3 regions of the Micromonospora sp. NPDC093244 genome follow, and region 2 is predicted to be linked to each of the others. Evidence: predicted binding sites of a transcription regulator. Region 2 holds the regulator's gene; each other region holds the start of a gene.
The links. Region 2 encodes HrcA, which represses chaperone genes, less so after heat shock. Its sites were predicted from a motif close to GGTTNGCACNCTCNNNNNGAGNGTGCNAACC; they were not measured.
Positions count from the first base shown of each region.

Region 1: groL (chaperonin GroEL) is a predicted target of HrcA. The motif match lies at 2,151-2,181, and genes of this name have one in related genera.
Region 3: groES (co-chaperone GroES) is a predicted target of HrcA. The motif match lies at 4,087-4,117, and genes of this name have one in related genera.

Region 1 covers NZ_JBFBEO010000004.1:267,734-273,283, reverse strand. The annotation lists gene AB0N27_RS22075 (hypothetical protein) at 32-277, shown strand; gene groL (chaperonin GroEL) at 336-1,958, opposite strand; gene AB0N27_RS22065 (hypothetical protein) at 2,229-3,326, opposite strand; gene AB0N27_RS22060 (cold-shock protein) at 3,408-3,608, opposite strand; gene AB0N27_RS22055 (GNAT family N-acetyltransferase) at 3,879-4,409, shown strand; gene paaN (phenylacetic acid degradation protein PaaN) at 4,550-5,550, opposite strand, start outside.
Region 2 covers NZ_JBFBEO010000001.1:67,297-72,846, forward strand. The annotation lists gene AB0N27_RS00335 (enoyl-CoA hydratase-related protein) at 1-74, opposite strand, end outside; gene hemW (radical SAM family heme chaperone HemW) at 94-1,317, shown strand; gene AB0N27_RS00345 (DUF4870 domain-containing protein) at 1,384-2,025, opposite strand; gene hrcA (heat-inducible transcriptional repressor HrcA) at 2,254-3,276, shown strand; gene dnaJ (molecular chaperone DnaJ) at 3,350-4,495, shown strand; gene AB0N27_RS00360 (16S rRNA (uracil(1498)-N(3))-methyltransferase) at 4,497-5,231, shown strand; gene ppk2 (polyphosphate kinase 2) at 5,236-5,550, opposite strand, start outside.
Region 3 covers NZ_JBFBEO010000007.1:153,829-159,378, forward strand. The annotation lists gene AB0N27_RS26820 (WhiB family transcriptional regulator) at 1-57, shown strand, start outside; gene AB0N27_RS26825 (molybdopterin-dependent oxidoreductase) at 140-1,801, opposite strand; gene groL (chaperonin GroEL) at 1,928-3,568, opposite strand; gene groES (co-chaperone GroES) at 3,639-3,953, opposite strand; gene AB0N27_RS26840 (methyltransferase domain-containing protein) at 4,213-5,409, shown strand; gene ybaK (Cys-tRNA(Pro) deacylase) at 5,419-5,550, shown strand, end outside.

The sequences.
Region 1 (5,550 bases), on a different contig from region 2:
GCCCCCTACCGTTTCGGTAGAGGAGGCAGCCATGACCACGGATGACGACCAGACCGAGGACGGCCCGCCGATCACCTGGAAACCGGTAGGCGAACTGCCAGGCCAACTGCCGTTCGACAGGCTCGACTACGGCGACGCCGAACAACTGGCCGAGATGACCACCGACGCCGAGCCGGCGGTCGAGGAGCCGCAGGAGATGGTGGACGCCCCGATCCAACTGCTTCCGCCGTACGACAGGGCACAGAAGAGGCGTAACCAGCGCCCGCTGCCCACCTGACGACGAACGGGGCGGACCGCGTCAGCGGCCCGCCCCGTTCGGTGTGTCGGAACTGGACTCAGAAGTCCATGTCCCCGCCACCCGGGCCAGCCGGGGCAGCCGGGGTCTTCTCCGGCTTGTCCGCGACGACGGCCTCGGTGGTGAGGAACAGCGCGGCGATCGACGACGCGTTCTGCAGCGCCGAACGCGTCACCTTGGCCGGGTCGATGATGCCCGCGGCCAGCAGGTCGACGTACTCGCCGTTGGCGGCGTTGAGGCCGTGACCCGCTTCGAGGTTACGGACCTTCTCCACCACGACGCCGCCCTCGAGGCCGGCGTTGACGGCGATCTGCCGCAGCGGGGCGTCCAGCGCGACCTTGACGATGTTGGCACCGGTGGCCTCGTCGCCGACCAGGTCCAGCTTGTCGAAGGCGGTCTTGCCGGCCTGCACCAGCGCGACGCCACCACCCGGGACGATGCCCTCCTCGACGGCGGCCTTCGCGTTGCGAACGGCGTCCTCGATGCGGTGCTTGCGCTCCTTGAGCTCGACCTCGGTGGCCGCGCCGACCTTGATGACCGCAACGCCGCCGGCCAGCTTGGCCAGCCGCTCCTGCAGCTTCTCGCGGTCGTAGTCGGAGTCGCTCTTGTCGATCTCGGCCCGGATCTGGTTGACCCGACCCTGGATCTGGTCGGCGTCGCCGGCACCGTCGACGATGGTGGTCTCGTCCTTGGTCACCACGACCTTGCGGGCGCGGCCCAGCATGTCGACGCCGACGGCGTCCAGCTTGAGGCCGACCTCCTCGCTGATGACCTGGCCACCGGTGAGGATGGCGATGTCGGCGAGCATGGCCTTGCGGCGGTCACCGAAGCCCGGCGCCTTGACGGCGACGGACTTGAAGGTGCCCCGGACCTTGTTGACGACCAGGGTGGCCAGGGCCTCGCCCTCGATGTCCTCGGCGATGATCAGCAGCGGCTTGCCCGACTGCATGACCTTCTCCAGGATCGGGAGCAGGTCCTTGACCGACGAGATCTTGCTGTTGACGATCAGGAGGTAGGGGTCGTCGAAGACGGCCTCCATGCGCTCCGGGTCGGTCATGAAGTAGGCCGAGATGTAGCCCTTGTCGAAGCGCATACCCTCGGTGAGCTCCAGCTCCAGCCCGAAGGTGTTGCTCTCCTCGACGGTGATGACGCCTTCCTTGCCGACCTTGTCCATCGCCTCGGCGATGATCTCGCCGACGCTGGTGTCACCAGCGGAGATGGAGGCGGTGGAGGCGATCTGCTCCTTGGTCTCGACGTCCTTGGCGAGCTTGGACAGCTCCTCCGAGACGCTCGCGACCGCGGCCTCGATGCCCCGCTTCAGGGCCATCGGGTTGGCGCCGGCGGCCACGTTGCGCAGGCCCTCGCGAACCAGGGCCTGGGCCAGGACGGTCGCCGTCGTCGTGCCGTCACCGGCAACGTCGTCGGTCTTCTTCGCGACCTCCTTGACCAGCTCGGCGCCGATCTTCTCGTACGGGTCCTCGAGCTCGATCTCCTTGGCGATGCTCACACCATCGTTGGTGATGGTGGGGGCACCCCACTTCTTCTCGAGCACGACGTTGCGGCCCTTGGGGCCGAGGGTCACCTTTACGGCGTCAGCGAGCTGGTTCATGCCCCGCTCGAGGCCGCGGCGCGCCTCTTCGTCGAACGCGATCATCTTGGCCATACGGCGTTGTCCTCCTGGACACTCACGGGCCACCCGAGATGTGTGCCCCGGATGGGCCGCCTGGTGTACGCACCTTGGGACGTCGCCACCTGGCGACGACGACGTCCTTCGGCCGGGCCGGATAGCCCGCGACGACCGGCCATGCCGCCCCGGCGTCTCCACGCCGGTGCAACCTGGCCCCACCGTCCCGACCATTGGCACTCACGGTATGCGAGTGCCAATGACTTGTTTAGCACTCTCCCCTGCCGAGTGCAAGCACGATGGTGCGGCTCAGCCGAGTTCCGCAGCCAGTCCGGTGCTGTTCACCGGCGCCTCATGCGCCCGCTGCTCGGCGTACGTGACCAGCAGACCGATCAACTGGGCGAGGTGCGCCGGCAGGGCCAGCACGGCCGAGACCGCGAGGACCGCGACGATGCCGACAGCGGTGCCGGGCGACGAGAGCGGGTCCGTACCCAGCGGGACGGACAGGATCGACTCCAGCACCGACGGGACCACCGTGGCCACGATCACCACCGCGACGACGAGCGCCACCCGGCCGAGCAGCAGACCGAGCCGGTCGTGGAACATCCGGAACGACCTGCCGATCGGGTTCTGCCGCTCGAACAGGTAGACCGGGCCGGCCATGCTCAACGCGAACGCCAGGTAGATGCCCGGCAGCACGCAGAAGCAGAACCCCACCCCGATCAGCAGACTGATCAACAGCGTCCAGCCCCAGAGCCCGAGCGCGCGCCGTGCGCCGTACCGCAGCGCCGGCCCCAGCTCGGCGGACTCCCCCGCCGCCTGGCGGGTGATCACCCAGGTCCCGGCGGCCCACCCGATGGCCTGCACCAGCCCGATCAGCAGACTGCCGCCGATCAGCACGGCCAGGAGGGTCACCAGGTCCGTGACGAACGTCTCCGGCAGGCTGGACGGTGACTCAGCCTGCGCCTCCCAGCGCGCCGACGGGTCCACACCGAGGGAGAGCACCGAGAGTACGGCGGCAGGCGCCACCTGGGTGAGCAGCATGATGGGCACCAGCAGCCGCCACCCCCGACGCAGCGCCGCCCCACACCTGGCGGACCAGCCGCCGAGACCGGCGCCGGGCGGGGTGACCAGGGCGTCGTTCGGGTCGAACCCGTGACCCGCCGGGTACCACCCGACGGGCGACCCCGGATACCAGGACTGCCCCGGGTAGGGGCCGGCGCCCGGCGGGAAGCCGCCGGTGGGCGGGAACACCCACTGGGCGGGCGCTGCGGGCGTACCCCAGCCGCCCTGCGCGGGGTCCCAGCCCGGCGGCGGGCCGGCCTGGCCGCCGGTTGCGCCCGGGTCGGACGGGCCCGGCTCCCCCGGCCCGGGAGGCGGGGTGGTCGGGGGCGGCTGGTCGGTCATGAACCCTCCTCAGCATCGGCTGGAACGGTTCACGATCTTCCCGGCTACGTGCCCGCACCGCAGCCCGCGACGCGCGGGAAATCAGACGACGCGTACGTGCTCGGCCTGTGGGCCCTTCTGGCCCTGGGCGATCTCGAACTCCACCCGCTGACCGTCGTCCAACGCCTTGTAGCCGTCCATCTCGATCGCGGAGAAGTGGACGAACACGTCCTGACCGCCGTCGACGGCGATGAAGCCGTAGCCCTTCTCGGCGTTGAACCATTTCACGGTGCCCTGTGCCACGGTGCACTTCCTCACTCTGCGCGGCGTTACCTGCCCCGGCGCGCGGCGTGACCGGGCGCCTGTGGACCACCGCTCGGCGATCGATGACGGCCGCTGAAACGGGTGACCGAAATCGCACGCTACACGAGGAGTGACGGCCGCGCACGACCACAAATCGGGCATGGTCCAGGGCGCTCCGACGGCGTCGACGAGCCCTGGTTTTCCGGGCAGAGCATCCATGTCCGTGGTTGTCGCCGAAAACCGATTCCGGCCCTGTGATAGGCATGCGGCATGACCACCGACACGGGCTCGCACGCCCTGCGGCAGGCGCAGATCCGCCGGGTCCGGCCGCAGGACGCCGCCCGGATGCGGGCGCTGCGCCTGGAGATGCTCGCCGACGCGCCGCTGGCCTTCCTGGAGACGATCGCCGACGCGGCCGCCCGCCCGCACGCCGAGTACGCGGCCCGGGTCGCGTACACCTCGCGGGGCGCGGAGACGGCGCAGTTCGTGGCGGATCCGGGTGGCCGGTTCGTCGGGCACGCCGGAGGAACGGCGGCGCCCCGCGAGGCCGGGCTGACAGTCATCTACGCGGTCTACGTCACGCCGGCGTGGCGCGGCAGCGGCCTGCTCGGTGAGCTGGTCGACGAGGTGGCCGCCTGGTCGAGGGCGTGCGGTCGACCGGAGCTGCTGCTGGAGGTGGTGGTCGGCAACAAGCGCGCCTACCGCGCCTACCAGCGGCTGGGCTTCGAGGACACCGGCGTACGCGTCCCCCACCCCACGATCCCCGCCCTGACCGAATTACAGATGCGCCGCCCCGCCTAGGACCCGTCCCACGGCGGAACCCTGGTGATGCAGCCGGCGCCACCGTCTCCAAGAGGGGTTTCCGGGGCAGCCCGAGCCGCGCAGGGATCAAGCCTGACCGCCCGGAGCGGGTCGGGCTGCCCCGGAAACCCCAACCGCACCTACACGTGCCGCCGAGACTGGACGATCCGGAAGCGGTTGGCCACGTAGGCGCCATCGGTCAACGCCGAGTTGGCCGCCGCGTTGGCGCCGCTGCCGTGGAAGTCGGAGAACGCCGCCGACTGGTTCACGAACACCCCGCCGGTCAGGTTGCAGGACAGGTGCACCCCGACCTCGACGGCGATCGCCTCGGTCGCGTCCAGCACCGACTCGTCGGTGGAGTAGACCCCCGCGGTGAGCGCGCCCTTCTCGCCGACGGTCCGGCGCAGCAGCTCCAGGCTGTGGGCTGTGGAGTCGGTGGCGATGGCGAAGGAGATCGGCCCGAACCACTCCCGGCCGTACGTCTCCGCGTCGTCGGCGGTCAACTTCACGATCGTCGGGGTACGCACCACCGCGTCGGCGTACGACGGGTGGGCCACGGCGCGCGACTCCAGCACCGGCTCGCCCACCTTTGTCACGTCGGAGAGCCGTTCCAGCACCCCGTCGTTGACGATGGCGCCGGTCAGCTCGACGCCCCGGGCGGGGTCAGCGGTCAGCTTGCCTACCGCAGCGGCGATCCCGCCGGCCACCTCGTCGAAGCTCTTGTGCCCCTGGTCGGTTTCGATGCCACCGGCGGGGATGAGGATGTTCTGCGAGGTGGTGCACATCTGACCGCTGTAGAGGGTCAGGGTGAAGCCGAGGTTGCGGCACATGCCGGCGAAGTCGTCGGTGGAGTCGATGACGACGGTGTTCAGGCCTGCCTTCTCGGTGTAGACCGACGCCTGCCGGGCGTGCGTCTCCAGCCAGTCGCCGTACTCGGTGGAGCCCGTGAAGTCGACGATCTTGACGGAGCGGTGCAGGGCGAGGTCGCTGGCGAGCTTCTCACCTGGCGCCTCGGCCGCCAGCAGGATCAGGTTCGGGTCGAACCCGGCCTCGGCGAGCACCTCCCGGGCGTACTTCACGGTGATGGCCAGCGGCAGCACCGCGCGCGGGTGCGGCTTGACGATCACCGGGTTGCCGGTGA
Region 2 (5,550 bases):
TGCGGGCTGTCCAGGGTGAGGGTGGTCACCCCGCGGGCCGTGGCGACCCGCACGAGGACGTCGGGAGAGGTCATGCCGGGCACACTAGTTGCCATGCCCGGCGTCCTTCCAGATGGTGAGACCGTCCCCGTCGACGGATCGCTGCCCGCCACCGCCACCACCGCGGTCGGTCAGCGCGGTTTCGGGGTGTACGTCCACGTTCCGTTCTGTGCCAGTCGCTGCGGCTACTGCGACTTCAACACGTACACGGCTGCCGAGCTGGGCGGCGGCGCCAGCCGCGAGGGGTACGCCGACACCGTCCTGGCCGAGCTGGCGCTCGCCGCCCGGGTGCTCGGCGACACCCCACCACCCCGGGTCGACACGGTCTTCGTCGGCGGCGGCACGCCCACCCTGCTCCCCGCCGACGACCTGGCCCGCATCCTCGACGGCATCGACAGCACCTGGGGGCTGGCCGCCGACGCCGAGGTGACCACCGAGGCCAACCCCGAGTCGGTCACCCCGGAATCGTTGAAGCTGCTGCGCAACGCCGGCTACACCCGGATCTCGCTGGGCATGCAGTCCGCCTCCCCGGGGGTCCTGGCGATCCTGGACCGCAGACACAGCGCCGGCCGGGCCACCGCCGCCGCCCTGGAGGCACGCGACGCCGGGTTCGAGCACGTGAACCTGGACCTGATCTACGGCACCCCGGGGGAGCGGGCCGAGGACTTTGCCGCCTCGCTGGAGCAGGTCGTCGCCGCCGGGGTGGACCACGTCAGCGCGTACGCCCTGATCGTCGAGGACGGCACCCGGCTCGCCGCCCGAATGAAGCGCGGCGAGCTGGCGTACCCCAGCGACGACGTCGCCGCGGACCGCTACCTGGCCGCGGAGGCCGCCCTCGACGCGGCAGGCCTGTCCTGGTACGAGGTCTCCAACTGGGCAAGCGGCGAGGACGCCCGGTGCCGGCACAACCTGCTCTACTGGACCGGCGCGGACTGGTGGGGGCTGGGACCGGGGGCGCACAGCCACGTCGGCGGGGTGCGCTGGTGGAACGTGAAGCACCCCTCGGCGTACGCCCAGCGGCTGGCCGCCGGCGCGTCGCCCGGCCTGGCCCGGGAGGTGCTCACCCCCGGCGAGGCGCACATGGAGGACGTCATGCTCCGGCTGCGGCTCGCCAGCGGCCTGCCGCTGGCGGTGCTCGACGCCACCGGGCGGGCCGGCGCGGAACGGGCGTTGGCCGACGGTCTGCTCGACGCCGGGAGGTACGCGGCAGGTCGGGCGGTGCTCACCCTGCGGGGCCGGCTGCTCGCCGACGCCGTGGTCCGCGACCTGCTGCCCTGAGCCGGAGCGAAGCCCCGGCCGGCGGAGCCGTGCGACGGGCCGGCCGGGGGAGCGGCCGGCCCGGCGTCACTTGATGAAGCTGGCGGAGAGCGGGTAGCGGTAGAACTGCCCCTCATTGGCCTTGATGCCGGCGATGATGCCGAACACGGCGCCGAGGATCACGGCCGCCGCGACCGGGATGAACCCGATCACGATGCAGGACAGCACCCAGCCGACCAGGCCGATGATCGACCAGAGGAGCTGGAAGTTGAGCGCCGCCACGGCGTGCGTACGGACCGTGGGGGACTGGTTGCCCCGGGCCAGCAGCGCCACCAGCGGGCCGATCCAGCCGAGCACGCCACCGCTGACGATCATCCCGGCGGCCCCGCCGAAGTGCGCGACGAGCGCCCAGGTCTTGTCCTCGTTGTTGGCGTAGCCGCCACCGGGGCCGCCGTAGGCACCACCGGTCGGATAGCCGCCAGCGGGGTTGCCTCCGGCCGGGGGATAGCCCCCGGGCGGGTAGCCACCCGGCGGAGGGTAGCCGCCCGACGGCGGTTGGTCACCGGTGGGCGGCGGATAGCCACCGGCCGGGGGATAGCCGCCCGGGCCGGGCGCCCCGGACAGTGGTGCGGTGGGTGGCTCGGCCGATGAGGGCGAGCTCGGTGAGGTCGGCTCCGGCGGATAGTTGCCGGGGTCTCCCGCTCCGGGAGGGCGAGGAGGTTCAGTCATGGGTGTCACGGTAGGTGCCGTTGGCAACGCCGCACCAGAGCGACACCGCTTGGCCGGCCGGGCCGATCGGACCGAGCCGGGTGGTACGCACCGCACCGACGAGCTGTCGTTGATCATCGCGCTGGCGGGGGCGCCGACGTAGACTGGCACTCGTTACAGTCGAGTGCCAGGACGGTCCGCCGGCTTGAGGTCGCGCCGGCGGCCGACGTGCGACAGGAGGTGCGGAGGATGGGTCTCGACGACCGAAAGCTCGCCGTGCTCCGCGCCATCGTCGAGGACTACGTCTCCACCCAGGAGCCGGTCGGCAGCAAGGCGCTCGTCGAGCGGCACCAGCTCGGGGTCTCCCCGGCCACGGTCCGCAACGACATGGCCGTGCTGGAGGAGGAGGGCTACATCCGCCAGCCGCACACCAGCGCGGGGCGGGTGCCCACCGATCGCGGCTACCGGCTCTTCGTCGACCGGCTGTCCCGGGTCAAGCCGCTCAGCCCGGCCGAGCGTCGGGCCATCGAGCGTTTCCTCGTCGGCGCGGTCGACCTCGACGACGTGGTGCACCGCACCGTACGGCTGCTCGCCCAGCTGACCCGGCAGGTGGCGGTCGTGCAGTACCCGAGCCTCGCCCGATCCTCGGTGCGGCACCTGGAGCTGGTGCCGATCTCCACGACCCGGCTGATGCTCGTCATGATCGCCGACACCGGTCGGGTGGAGCAGCGGCTCGTGGAGCTGCCCGGGCCGGTGCCCGCCGACGACGTCACCGACCTGCGTCGACTGGTGAACGAGAAGCTCGCCGGCGCCCGCCTGTCGGACACCCCGCCGCTGGTGCAGGCGCTTGTCGAGGAGGCGTCGACCGAGCTGCGCCCCGCCATGACCACGCTCTCAACAGTCCTGCTGGAGACGCTCGTCGAGCGGCACGAGGAACGCATCGCGCTGGCCGGCACCGCCAACCTCACCCGGGGCGGCCTGCTCGACTTCCAGGGTTCGCTGCGGCCCATCCTGGAGGCCCTGGAAGAGGAGGTGGTGCTCCTCAAGCTGATCGGCGAGACCGAGCCGAGCACGACCCGGGTGCTGATCGGCGACGAGAACGAGTTCGACAACCTCCGGGCCGCCTCGGTGGTCAGCACCGGGTACGGCCCGGGCTCCACGATCGTCGGCGGCCTGGGGGTGCTGGGGCCCACCCGGATGGACTACCCCGGCAATATCGCCATGGTGCGCGCCGTGGCACGCTACGTGGGCGAGCTGCTGGCCCAGAACTGACAGGTCAGGGCCGACGGCCGGCTGCGGCCGCCGGTCGGCGTAACGCGAGACGAACATGAGGACACGGAACGCAGTGGCCAGGGACTACTACGGCATTCTCGGTGTGAGCCGGGAAGCCTCCGATGACGAGATCAAGCGCGCCTACCGCAAGCTGGCGCGCCAGTTCCACCCGGACGTCAATCCGGACCCGGAGGCTCAGGAGAAGTTCAAGGACATCAACGCCGCGTACGAGGTCCTCTCGGACGACCGCAAGCGGCAGATCGTCGACCTGGGTGGCGACCCGCTCGCCCCGGGTGGCGGTGGCGCAGGCGGTCCGGGTGGTCCCGGTGGGGCCGGCCCGTTCGTCGGTTTCCAGGACATCATGGACGCGTTCTTCGGCGGTGCGGCAGGTGGCGCCCGTGGCCCGCGTCCGCGTACCCGGCCGGGCGCCGACGCGATCCTGCGACTCGAACTCGACCTGCACGAGACGGCGTTCGGCGTCGAGGCGCCGATCACCGTCGACACCGCGGTGCTCTGCACCACCTGCTCCGGCGCCGGCACGGCCGCCGGCACCCACCTGGCCACCTGCGAGGCGTGCGGCGGCCGGGGCGAGGTGCAGTCGGTGCAGCGCACCTTCCTCGGCCAGGTCGTCTCGGCCCGCCCGTGCACCGTGTGCCAGGGCTACGGCACCACCATCCCGCACCCCTGCCCCACCTGCGCCGGCGACGGCCGGGTGCGGACCCGCCGCTCGCTGACCGTCAAGATCCCGGCCGGCGTCGAGGACGGCATGCGGATCCGGCTGGCCCAGCAGGGCGAGGTCGGCCCGGGTGGCGGCACCGCCGGCGACCTGTACGTGGAGATCCACGAGCGCCCGCACGACGTGTACTCCCGCAAGGGCGACGACCTGCACTGTCGGGTCACCGTGCCGATGACCGCGGCGGCGCTGGGCACCCGACTCACCATCAAGACGCTTGACAGCGAGGAGACCGTCGACGTCAAGGCCGGCACCCAGCCGGCCAGCACGCTGCGACTGCGCGCCCGGGGCGTGCCGCACCTGCGCGGCACCGGCCGGGGCGACCTCTACGTGCACCTGGACGTCCGCACGCCCACCAAGCTCGACCCGGACCAGGAGAAGATGCTTCGCGACTTCGCCAAGACCCGTGGTGAGGAGGTCGCCGAGCTGTCCAAGCAGGGCGGCTTCTTCTCCCGGATGCGCGACGCGTTCAACGGGCACGCCTGAGGTGTCCGCGCCGCTGTTCCTGGTCGAGGCGCTGCCCACCGGCGACGCACTGACCCTGGACGGCCCGGAGGGGCACCACGCCGCCACAGTGCAACGGCTGCGCGTCGGCGAGGAGCTGCTGCTCGCCGACGGGCGGGGAGGCGCCGCCGCCGCCGTGGTCACCGCCGTCGGCCGGGGCAGCCTGGAGGTCACCGTCACCTCCCGGGGGTACGCGGACGCGCCGGTACCCCGGATCGTCACCGTGCAGGGCATCGCCAAGGGCGATCGGGGCGAGTTGGCCGTGCAGGCGATGACCGAGGTCGGGGTGGACGAGATCGTGCCCTGGGCGGCGTCCCGCTCGGTCGCCCAGTGGCGAGGTGACCGGGGCGTACGGGCCCGGGAGAAGTGGGTGGCCACCGCCCGGGAGGCCGCGAAGCAGGCCCGCCGGCCGTGGCTGCCGGTGGTGGCCGGTGCGCCTGACGAGTCCACCGCGACCGTGGCCCGCCGGATCGCCGGCGCCGCCGCCGCGTTCGTGCTGCACGAGGAGGCCGAGGAGCGGCTGACCACCGCCGAGCTGCCCACCGCCGGGGAGATCGTCCTGGTGGTCGGCCCGGAGGGCGGCATCGCCCCGGCCGAGCTGACCGCCTTCCGCGAGGCCGGTGGTCGGCCGGTACGCCTCGGGCCGGCGGTGCTGCGTACCTCGACGGCCGGGGTGGCGGCGCTCAGCGTGCTCGCCACCCGCCTCGGCCGCTGGTGACCGTTCAGGGCCTCGGGAAGACCGGCACCACCTCTTCCTCCGGCCCCAGGTCCAGGCCGGCCGGCCCGATGATCTGCGGGTCCGGTGTGCCGACCACCTCGGGGTCCCTGCCTGTGTAGTCGAAGCGGTGCAGCACGTGCCGCATCGCCTCGATGCGTGCCCGCTTCTTGTCGTTGCTCTTCACCACCGTCCACGGGGCGTCGGCCGTGTCGGTCCAGAAAAACATCGCCTCCTTGGCCTCGGTGTACTCGTCCCACCGGTCGAGCGAGGCGATGTCCATGGGGGACAGCTTCCACTGCCGCACCGGGTCCACCTGGCG
Region 3 (5,550 bases), on a different contig from region 2:
GCCCGACTCGGCCGCCCGCACAAGTCCACGGTCCCGGCCCAGCGCAACGTCGCCTGACCGGCACTCCCGCAACACCCACGAAACCGCGCCCCGATCTCGGGGCGCGGTTTCGCGTCCCCTGCCACCCGGGACGTGGGGGTCAGCGAACCGTGACCGTGACCGTGTGCCAGCCGGTGGCGCCGTCCGGGACGACGCCCTGCCTCCGCTCGGTCTGCGTCTCACCAGTCGCGTCGGTCGCCCGGACCTGGAGGCGGTGCTCGCCCGGCGTGGCGTCCCAGCGCCACGACCACTGCACCCAGGTGTCCACCGACACCGTCGGGGCCAGTTCCGCCTCCTGCCAGGGCCCGCCGTCGACGCGTACCTCGACCCGGCGGATGCCCCGGTGCTGCGCCCACGCCACCCCGGCCACGGTGACCGGGCCGGTGGTCAGCCGGTTGCGCGCCCGGGGAGCGTCGATCCGCGACTGGGTCTTGATCGGCCCCTCGACGGACCAGCCCCGCGGCACCCAGTACGCGTCGAAGTCGGCGAACCGGGTCAGCTCCAGCTCGGTGACCCACTTGCAGGCCGACACGTAGCCGTAGAGGCCGGGCACCACCATCCGGACCGGGAAGCCGTGCTCGACCGGCAGCGGCTCGCCGTTCATGCCGATCGCCAGCAGGGCGTCCCGGCCGTCGCGCAGGGCGGCCGTGGGAGTGCCGCAGGTCCAGCCGTCGACCGACCGGCCGACGACCTGGTCGGCGTCGTCCTCCGGGCCGACCTCGTCGAGCAGCTCCCGCAGGGGTACGCCGAGCCAGCGGGCGTTTCCGATCAGGTCCCCACCCACCTCGTTGGAGACGCAGGCCAGCGTGACGTACCGCTCGACCAGCGGCCGGGCCAGCAGGTCGGCGTAGCTGTAGGTGCGCTCGGTACGGACCCGCCCGTGGATCCGCAACCGCCAGGTGTCCGGGTCCACCTGCGGCACCACCAGGGCGGTGTCGATCCGGTAGAACCCGAAGTTCGGGGTGACGTACGGCGCGAGCTGGGCCAGCGAGAGGTCCGCGCCCGCCGGAACGGCAGGTGCGGGGGCGACCGGAGCGGGCAGCCGGATCGCGTCCCGGGCGGCCGACACGCCGCGCCGCCCGGCCAGCCAACGACCGCCGAGACCGGCCACCGTAGCGGTGCCGAGAAGCACCCCTGCGCCGGTGAGGAACCGCCGACGCGACTCCGGGTCGGCTACCTCGCCCGGCGCCCGCCCGCTCGACACGTCCGGCTCCAAAGGCGCGGCCGGGGTAACCGGCACCGGCAGGTCGTCGGACGTCGCCGGGCCGGCCTCCGACACCGGCGCCTGCGACGTGGTCGGTGCCGGCGGGGACCAGGGCCAGGGGTTCAGCTCCAGCGGGCCGGCGATGAACAGCCAGAGCACCACGGCACCCAGACCACCGCCGACAAGCGACGGCAGCGCGTCGAAGACGTCCGCGCCGGGACGGGTCACCGCGGCGGCCACGCCGACGGCGGCGAACGCCGCGATCCCGGCCAGGCCGAGAGCCAACCGGCGTACCGCAAGCATCCCGAACAGCGCGGCGAACGCGCCGAGCAGCACCGCCGTACCGACCAGCAGGGCGATCTTGTCGGCGGTGCCGAAGAGGTCGATGGCGAACTGCTTCACCGACTCGGGGACGGCGTCGACGACCACCCCGCCGACCGCGACGAGCGGCGCCGACCGGGGGCCGGTCAGCACCGCCACCGGCTCGGCGATCCCGATCGCGACGGCGGCAGCGGTCACTCCGGCCAGCGCGGCGTACCGCCGTGACGTGGTGCTCATCGGCCCAGTGTGCGCGATCATTCCGCCGCGTCGCCAACCACGTCAGCGCTCGGTAATGACCTCGTACGACGAACCGGGGCACACCGTCGTACGACGGTGTGCCCCGGGACGGGTGTCGCTACCGGGTCAGAAGCCCGGGCCGTGCTGGTGGCCGTGACCGTGGCCGTGCCCGCCGGCGGCGGCCGGTTCGGCCTGCTCCGGCTTCTCCACCACGAGGCTCTCCGTGGTGAGCAGCAGGCCGGCGATCGAGGCGGCGTTGGTGACCGCGTTGCGGGTCACCTTCACCGGGTCGATGATGCCGGCCTTGACCAGGTCGACGTACTCGCCGGTGGCGGCGTCGAGGCCGTTGCCCCACTGCATGTCGGCGACCTTCTGGGTCACGACGTACCCGTCGTGACCGGCGTTCTGCGCGATCCAGCGCAGCGGCTCGACGAGCGACTTGCGCACGATCGAGACACCGACCTTCTCGTCACCGGTGAAGCCCAGGTCGTCGTCGAGCACCGGGAGGATCTGCACCAGGGCGGCGCCACCGCCGGGCACGGTGCCCTCCTCGACCGCGGCCTTGGTCGCCGCGATGGCGTCCTCGATGCGGTGCTTGCGCTCCTTCATCTCGACCTCGGTCGCCGCACCCACCTTGATCACGGCGATGCCGCCGGAGAGCTTCGCCAGCCGCTCGGCCAGCTTCTCCCGGTCCCAGTCGGAGTCGGAGGCCTCGATCTCCTTGCGGATCTGGGCCACCCGGTCGGCGACGTCGGCCTTCTGGCCACCGCCGTCGACGATCGTGGTGTTCTCCTTGTCGACCACGACGCGCCGGGCGGTGCCGAGCACCTCCAGGCCGACCTGGTCGAGCTTGTAGCCCAGCTCCGGGGCGACCAGCTCGGCACCCGTGGAGATCGCGATGTCCTGGAGCATGGCCTTGCGGCGGTCACCGAAGCCCGGGGCCTTGACCGCGCAGACCTTGAGGGTCTTGCGCAGCGAGTTGACCACCAGGGTGGACAGCGCCTGGCCGTCCACGTCCTCGGCGATGATCAGCAGCGGCTTGCTGTTCTGCAGGACCTTCTCCAGCAGCGGCAGCAGCTCCTCGATCGCCGAGATCTTCTGGGTGGTGACCAGGATGTACGCGTCCTCCAGGACGGACTCCTGACCCTCCAGGTCGGTGACGAAGTTCGGCGAGATGAAGCCCTTGTCGAACTGGAGACCCTCGGTCACGTCCAGTTCGGTGGTGAGCATCGAGCCCTCCTCGACGGTGATGACACCGTCGCGGCCGACCCGCTCCATCGCCTCGGCGATCAGGTCGCCGATGGTGGCGTCCTGCGCGGAGATCGTCGCCACGTTCGAGATCGAGTCCTTGTCGGCGACCTCCACAGCCCGGCCGAGCAGCGCCTCGGAGACCTTGGCGGCCGCCGCGTCGATGCCCCGCTTGAGGCCGGCCGGGTTGGTCCCGGCGGTCACGTTGCGCAGACCCTCGCGAACCATCGCCTGGGCCAGCACGGTGGCGGTGGTGGTCCCGTCGCCGGCGACGTCGTTGGTCTTGGTCGCCACCTCCTTGACCAGCTGCGCGCCGAGGTTCTCGTAGGGGTTGGTGAGCTCGATCTCCTTGGCGATGGTCACACCATCGTTGGTGATCGTCGGCGCACCGAATTTCTTGTCCAGGACGACGTTGCGCCCGCGCGGGCCGAGGGTGACCTTGACCGCGTCCGCGAGGGCGTTGACACCGTGCTCCAGCAGGTGCCGGGCGTCGTCCGAGAAGCTCAGGATCTTCGCCATGAATGTCCCTTCGAAGCGCCATTGCCCCGGCCCGGCGAGCCGGACCGGGGCAGTGGCACTGATCGGTTGCTTACTTCTCGATGACCGCGAGGACGTCGCGGGCGGAGAGCACCAGGTACTCCTCGCCGGCGTACTTGACCTCGGTGCCGCCGTACTTCGAGTAGAGGACGGTGTCGCCGACCTGGACGTCAACCGGAACCCGGTTGCCGTTGTCGTCGACGCGCCCCGGGCCCACAGCGAGGACGGTGCCCTCCTGCGGCTTCTCCTTGGCGGTGTCGGGGATCACGATGCCCGACGCCGTGGTGGTCTCAGCCTCGTTCGCCTGGACCACGATGCGGTCCTCGAGCGGCTTGATCGCAACCTTGGTCGCGGTAGTCACGGGCATACCCTCCTGGGGTACTGGTTTCGTTGCTGGCCAGCGGGGCTGACCAGCGTCAATCTGCCTCATGCCACCGGGCGGGGCCGTCGTCGCGGGTGCCGGTCCGCCTGGCGTGCGCACCCGGGTCGCGAGACCCGGAAGCTGGCACCCTCAGGGTGAGAGTGCTAATCGCAGGTTATTCCGTGGCTAGCACTCCGTCAAGGAGAGTGCCAGCGAGTCGCGCCCCGCCAGCCCGGATTTTCCCCTCGACCGGGAGAATGTCGAGGTGGATCTCGACCAGCTGGCGGCGCTGCGTACCCCCGAGGGGTCGGCCGCGCTCACGGCGGCGGCCAGGCTGGCCGGCGGCGACCCGCTGGCCGCGGCGTCGGCGCTGCGCGCGGCCGGGGTGCCTCCGGCGCTGGCCGCGGCGGCGCTCACCCAGGCCGAGCTGCGCCACCGGGCGGTAGGCAAGTTCGGTCCCGCCGCCGCGGGGATGTTCCTCACCCGCGCCGGGCTGGAGCAGGCCACCCGCCTGGTGGTCGCCGACCGCCGGGCCGCCCGGCTGGCCGCCGGCGGCGTCCACGCCCTGGCCGACCTCGGCTGCGGCCTCGGCGCGGACGCGCTTGCCGCCGCCCGCGCCGGCATCCGGGTGTACGGGGTGGAGGCCGACCCGGTGACCGCCGCGATGGCCGCCGCGAACGCCGAGGCGGCCGGACTGGCCGACCTGTTCACAGTCGAGTGCGGCGACGCCACCGCGTTCGACGTCTCCCGGGTCGACGGCGTCTTCTGCGACCCGGCCCGGCGCGCCACCGGGACCGGCCGTCGGATCTTCGACCCGCGCGCCTACTCGCCGCCGTGGGACTTCGTCACGGGGCTGGCGCAGCGGGTGCCGCGCACCGTGGTGAAGGTGGCTCCGGGCCTGGACCACGCGCTCATCCCCGCCGGCGCGGAGGCGGAGTGGGTAGGCGTGGACGGCGACCTGGTCGAGGCCGCGCTCTGGTGCGGTGAACTGGCCGAGGTGCCGCGCCGCGCCACCCTGTACCGCCGGGAGGGTGACGAGATCCGCCGTCACCAGCTCACCGGCTCGGGCGCCAGCGAGGCGCCGGTCGGGCCGCCGCGCCGGTACCTGTACGACCCGGACCCGGCCGTGGTCCGCGCGCACCTCGTCGCCGAGCTGGCCGGCGAGCTGGACGCCACCCTGGCCGACCCGAGCATCGCCTACCTCTACGCCGACCACCCGATCCGCACCCCGTACGCCCGCTGCCTGGAGATCACCGACGTGCTGCCGTTCTCGCTCAAGCGACTGCGCGCACTGCTGCGGGATCGCCGGGTGGGTCGGGTGGAGATCCTCAAGCGGGGTTCGGCACTCACCCCGGAGCAGCTGCGGCGGGACCTGCGGCTGGCCGGCGACCAGGCGGCGAGTCTGGTGCTCACCCGGATCGCCGGGGCACCGACGGTGCTGATCGGCCGACCTGTCGGTTAGGTTCGGGGTGTGGCGGGACCTGGCACTCCGGCAACGGCACTACTGGTCAAGCGTGGGATCACGCATCGCACCCACCCCTACCGGGTGGCCCCTGACGCGCCGAACTACGGCGCGCTGGTGGCGGCGGCGCTCGACGTGGCC